2 linked regions of the Teredinibacter turnerae T7901 genome follow. The protein of the gene in region 2 interacts with the protein of the main gene of each other region in a pairwise test. Links are inferred from orthologs where the notes say so. Each region holds a gene or a part of one and is shown on either strand. Other genes may lie near its edges.

Region 1 (3,048 bases), 1.4 Mb from region 2 along the record:
TTACTCGGTTCCAGCATACGCTTCGACTCGTGCCTTTAATTTTTGTCCTGGCCGAAATGTTACCACCCTTCGCGCGGTGATAGGGATCTCTTCCCCGGTTTTGGGATTTCTGCCCGGACGCTGTTTCTTGTCGCGTAAATCAAAGTTTCCGAAGCCGCTCAGCTTCACTTGCTCGTTGTTTTCGAGCGCGTTGCGAATCTCTTCGAAGAAGTACTCTACCAGTTCTTTGGCTTCACGCTTGTTGAAGCCAAGTTCCTCGTAGAGGTTTTCTGCCAAATCCGCTTTGGTTAACGATTCTTTTGAGCCATTATCGGAGGCTTGCATCGAATTCATCCCCCAGTTGCGCAACGATTGCGCTCACTGCACTGTTGATTTCTTCTTCATTAAGAGTGCGTGAAGGATGCTGAAAGGTCAAGCTAAAAGCAAGACTTTTTCTTTTAGGATCAATGCCTTCGCCGCTATAAACGTCAAAAACCTTTAACTTCTTCAAGCTTTCGCCAGCATTATTTCTGATGACAATTTCGAGCTGTGCACTGCTGACGCCCTTGTCGACAAGTACGGCCAAATCGCGGGTAACGCCCGGGAATTTAGACAATGGCTTAAACTCGGGCACGGTGCCTTCGGCGACAGCCTGTTGGTCCAGCTCGAACACGAATACTGGGCGTGCGATACTCAGCTGCTTCTGGACTGCCGGGTGAATGGCACCTAAATAGCCTACAATCTTGTCGTTCAAGACAACATCAGCACACTGACCAGGGTGCATGGCGGGGCGTGTGCTGGGTGCAAACTGGAACGCCTGGCCAGTAATCGCCAGCAGCGACTCCAGGTCCCCTTTCAGGTCGTAAAAATCCACTTCACCTTTGTCCGCGGACCAGGCCGCCTCGTAGCGCGGACCGTAGATTAAACCGGCAATACCCGGTACCTGGGTTAGCCCTGCTTCGGAAGGGACAAAACGCAGGCCTTTCTCGTATAGTCGCACGCGGCTTTGCTGGCGGTTGAGGTTGCGTACCAGGGTATCCACCAGACCGGGAACCAGCGAAGTGCGCATGGTGCTCATATCGGCAGAAATCGGGTTGAGCAATTCAACGGCTTCTCCACCTTCGAAGAGCTGGTGCAATTTCGGGTCGATAAAGCTATAGGTAATTGCTTCCTGATAACCACGCCCTATCAACTGGCGTGCGACACGGTCTTCGGGAATTTTCTGCTCGCGAATAAGCGGCAATTCCGCAGTAATACGCATCTGGGTGCTGGGCAGGTTGTTGTAGCCGTAGATACGCGCCAATTCCTCGAGCAGATCCTCTTCGATGCTGATGTCGAAGCGGTAAGTCGGTACGTTGAATTCCCACCCTGTTGCGGTGGTATCCCGCAGTTCCAAACCAAGGCGCGCGAGAATATCCAGCACTTCGTCGTCCGGAATAGCGAAGCCGAGACCCAGCTCAATGCGTTCGCGACGCAGGGTAACGCTGCGTGCAGCGGGCAATTCTGTTGGCAACTCCTGGCAAACAACAGGCCCTGCTTCACCGCCGACGATGTCGAGTAACAGCTGGGTCGCTCGCTCTAATGCGGCGACTGTGCCATTGAAGTCTACGCCGCGCTCAAAGCGGTGCGAGGAGTCGGTATGCAGGCCATAGGAGCGCGCGCGACCGGCAATGGCCAGCGGCGAGAAGAACGCACTTTCCAGGAATATATTGGTAGTAGTGGTAGTAACCGACGAGGGTTCGCCCCCCATAATACCGGCCATGGCCAGCGGGCCTGCGGCATCTGCGATCACCAGGGTGTCGCTGTTAAGTTTTACTTCCTGGCCGTCCAACAACGTCAGGCATTCATCCTGTTCGGCCATGCGCACGCGGATGCCGCCATTCAGTTTGTCCAGGTCGAACGCGTGCATCGGCTGACCCAGTTCGAGCAGGATGTAGTTGGTTACGTCCACAATGGCATCGATGGAGCGAATACCGCCGCGGCGAAGGCGTTCCTGCAGCCATTGCGGGCTCGGCGCACTCACATCAACACCCTTGATAACGCGCCCGGCGTAGCGGGCACAGGCATTGCCCGCCAGCAGCTCAACCGGGAAGGATTCCGCTGATTGTGGCGCTACTGGTGTAATCTCGGGGTAGCTCACCTCACATCGGTTCAATACGCCCACTTCGCGCGCAAGGCCCTTAAGGCTCAAGCAATCACTGCGGTTAGGGGTAAGGTCTACTTCAATAATGGTGTCGTTAAGACGGAGGTATTCGCGTAAATCGGTGCCTACTGGCGCGTCTAGGGCGAGTTCCATCAAGCCGGAATCATCGTCACCCACTTTCAGTTCAGTTTCTGCACACAGCATTCCCATGGATTCCACGCCGCGCAGCTTGGCCTTTTTAATTTTGAACGCTTTACCGTCGTCACCCGGTGGCAGCTGTGCGCCTACCAGGGCGAATGGAATTTTGATGCCCACGCGCGCGTTGGGGGCCCCGCAGACTACTTGCTTGATGCCGTCTGGCGCACCGGCAACTTTACATACGCGCAGTTTGTCCGCGTCCGGATGTTGCTCGGCTTCCAGAATTTCGCCGACGACCACCTGACTAAAGCTGCCGGCCACCGGTTCTACGCCGTCCACTTCCAGGCCAGCCATGGTGAGCTGTTCTACGAGTTGTTCTGTGTTAATGCTGGGGTTTACCCAGGTACGCAACCAGGATTCGCTGAATTTCATGTTTTTTTAGCTCTGTATTCTGTGGAAGCCGGACATTCCACACTGTATTAATTGTGTGCTCGCACGACCACGCGCGCGCATGCTTTCTGCTCTGACCGTTGGCTTAAAATTGCTTCAAAAAGTCGAGATCGTTCTCGAAGAACAGGCGCAAATCATTGACGCCGTAGCGAAGCATGGCGAGGCGCTCTACCCCCAGGCCGAACGCGAAGCCGGTATACACCTCTGGGTCCACGCCACTTGCACGCAGCACATTCGGGTGCACCATGCCGCAGCCACCAACTTCGAGCCAGCCGGTTTTGCTGGACGCCCACTGAATATCGAACTCAGCTGAAGGCTCCGTAAACGGGAAGAAGGAT
Region 2 (3,251 bases):
ACCGGACGTAATCAGCGTACGGTCAAGCGTTTGGGTTAGAGAAATATTCACCACTTCAATGGGTTCAGCCTTGCGTATTTTGCGAAAGTTTTCGCGAATACGGTCAGAGACAACGATGGTGTCGTTCAACGAGTAACCAATAACAGCAAGTACCGAGGCAAGCACCGTGAGATCGAAATCCAACTGAAACAAAGAAAACATGCCCAGCACAATCAAAACATCGTGAGCGAGGGCAACAACAGCACCTACCGAAAACTTAAACTGGAAGCGCAGTGCAACATAAGCCATAACTACGGCCAACGCGAACAACATACCCAGGGCGCCGTCGTTGGCAAACTCCTCACCAATTTGTGAGCCCACATATTCAATTCGCTTGAGCTGTGCAGGCTCTTCGCCCCCATACGCCTGAATCAGCTGGGTTGCAACTGAGTCGCCAATTTTTTCGCCATCACTTTGAATCCGAATAACAACGTCTTCATCGCTGCCAAAATTCGCTACCACTGCATTGGCATAACCCATTTCCCCCAGTTCATCGCGCACCTTACCCAGGTCGGCAGACTGCGGATAGTGCAACTCAATCAGTGTGCCACCGGTAAAATCTAAACCGAAAGCCAGGCCTTTAACCAGCAAGCTGCCAATAGAGATCAGCACCAGCGCAATCGAGAAAGCAGCCGCGAGCTTGCGCCGCCCCATAAAATTGATAACTTTATCTTCGTTCATTTTTTTGCTCCGATTCGACAGCGCTGTTAAATCCACAATTTATTGATTTTACGACCGCCGTAAATCAAGTTAATGATCGCCCGCGTCACCATAACGGCTGTGAACATGGAGGTCACAATACCGATGGCCAAAGTTACGGCGAAACCTTTCACCGAACCGGAGCCAATGGCATAAAGAATAATGGCCACAATAAACGTAGTGAGGTTGGCGTCGAGGATAGTCTCAAATGCACGCTCAAACCCCGCTTTAATGGCCGACTGCGCGGGCATGCCATCTCGAAGCTCCTCGCGAATCCGCGAGAAGATCAGCACGTTGGCGTCCACCGCCATACCCACCGTCAATACGATACCGGCAATACCCGGCAAGGTCAGGGTCGCACCGAAAATCGACATCACCGCCACTAACAGTACCAGGTTGGTTCCCAACGCAATATTCGCGGCAAGGCCAAAAACCCGGTAGTAGAACAACATAAATACCAATACCAGACCGAGACCAATCTGCACTGATTTAATGCCTAAGCCAATATTTTCCGCACCCAGCGATGGGCCGATGGTACGTTCTTCTACAAAGCCCATAGGTGCAGCCAGCGCACCGGCGCGTAATAACAGCGCCAATTCAGAGGCTTCCTGCGGATTATCCAAGCCGGTGATACGGAAGTTCCTGCCGAGCGCACTTTGCACGGTCGGGAAAGAGATAATGCCCGCTTCCGGCACTTGCTCGTAGCGGGTTTGCTCTTCGCCGTTCTCGTCTTTGTATTTGGTAGACTTGGTCTTGTACTCAATAAACAGTACCGCCATACGACGACCGACGTTATGACGTGTCGCGCGGTTAATTGCCGCTCCACCCTGCCCGTCCAGGGTAATGTTTACCTGCGGCTGGCTGGTATCCTGATCAAAACCCACCTGCGCATTGGTTACGCGCTCACCGGTAATAACTGCACGCTTTTCAACCGTGTTGTCGCCGAAACGGCGCTGACTCGCTTCATCACGCCAGGGGTAACTTTCCTTTTGACTGGAGAGTGTCGATTCATTGGCTTCCAGGCGGAATTCGAGGTTTGCAGTTTTACCAATAATCGATTTGGCGCGCGCCGTGTCTTGGATGCCCGGCAGCTCGACCACAATACGATTGCGGCCCTGACGTTGCACCAGTGGCTCAGCAACACCAATTTCGTTGACCCGGTTGCGCAAGGTGGTGAGGTTCTGGGTTACTGCGTAGTCTTCTTTTTCACGCACATAGGCATCGGAAAGACGAGCGCGAACAATGAACTTGCCGGACTCTTCGGCGCGTTCGTATTGCAGTTCGGGCACGTCTGAGCGCATAAACTCAGTCAGTTTCATGCGGTCAGCATCGCTGTCCGCAACGACGGTCAGCTGGTTGTCACGCAGGGTTACGCGTGCACCGTAAATACGCTCTGAGCGGATTTGCTTCTCCAGTTGCTCCTGAATGCTCTTATACTCTGCCGCCAGTACTTTGGGAGTATCTACTTCCAACAAGAAGTGCACACCGCCGGCCAAGTCCAAGCCCAGCTTCATTGGCCCCGCGCCCATTTCCAATAACCAGTCCGGGGTTGTCGGCGCAAGGTTCACCGCTACAACATAATCGCCGCCAAGCGCTTCTTGAATTTCCCGCTGAGCTTTCAATTGGTCGCTCTGTTGGCGCAAACGGATAAGACCGTTCAGATCGTCGTGTTCGACGCCAAAATAGGCAATATTGCCCTTGTCCAACACTGCAACAGCTTTATCCATCGCCTTTTGATCGATTTTCAAACTCGCAGACGACCCGGAAATCTGGACAGCGGGATCGGGTGCATAGATGTTGGGCAGCGCATAAATGAACCCGACACCAAGGATGACGAGTATCAAAAGGTATTTCCAAAGCGGATAGCGGTTCATGAGTCTTTCCAGGTGGTCCTGCGTAACAGGTGAAGGATTGTTATTCTCGATATTAAAAAAATGGCGCGATTATACCCGGGTTACCCCGAGCTATCAGCAAGATTGCGCCAGTGTGTGCATTATTCAAGTGATTGGCAGAATGCAGGCCGCGCTTTTGACTGTCGCGCGTAGAATTCGTTTACCCAATTTTTCAGATTGTGCGCTTCAATTGCGGCGCGGATTTCGCTCATAACAGTTTGGTAGTGACGAAGATTGTGAATAGTGTTGAGCTGAGCGCCCAATATTTCGCCGCATTTATCCAGATGATGCAAATAGGCGCGGCTAAAGTTACTGCAGGTGTAGCAATCACAGCTCGGGTCCAGCGGGCCAGTATCGTAGCGATGACACGCATTGCGAATTTTGATTACACCCTCGCGGGTAAATAAATGACCATTGCGTGCATTGCGGGTCGGCATCACACAATCAAACATATCGACACCGCGACAAACGCCTTCGACAATATCTTCTGGCTTGCCCACCCCCATCAAATAGCGCGGCTTGTCTACCGGCATCTGCGGGCCTAAATGGTTAAGCACGCGAATCATATCCTCTTTGGGCTCGCCGACACTCAAACCACCAATGGCATAGCCGTTAAAGCCG

What was found. The genes of interacting proteins can lie anywhere in the genome.
Region 1: the proteins of secD (region 2) and pheT interact in binary tests that used the Escherichia coli proteins (3 or more experiments, as listed by UniProt). The link is inferred for Teredinibacter turnerae T7901 from one-to-one orthologs.

The regions. Positions count from the first base shown.
Region 1 is NC_012997.1:1,500,014-1,503,061, reverse strand. It holds pheT (phenylalanine--tRNA ligase subunit beta), read right to left. Parts: upstream 2,693-3,048; coding sequence 308-2,692; downstream 1-307. Other genes in the region: pheS (phenylalanine--tRNA ligase subunit alpha), read right to left, coding at 2,796-3,048; ihfA (integration host factor subunit alpha), read right to left, coding at 1-324; TERTU_RS06470 (MerR family transcriptional regulator), read right to left, coding at 1-17.
Region 2 is NC_012997.1:2,924,754-2,928,004, forward strand. What follows is about bases 180-3,144. They hold secD (protein translocase subunit SecD), read right to left. Parts: upstream 2,613-3,144; coding sequence 747-2,612; downstream 180-746. Other genes in these bases: secF (protein translocase subunit SecF), read right to left, coding at 180-720; tgt (tRNA guanosine(34) transglycosylase Tgt), read right to left, coding at 2,732-3,144. Also shown: more of secF, read right to left, coding at 1-179; more of tgt, read right to left, coding at 3,145-3,251. UniProt on the Escherichia coli protein: Part of the Sec protein translocase complex. Interacts with the SecYEG preprotein conducting channel. SecDF uses the proton motive force (PMF) to complete protein translocation after the ATP-dependent function of SecA.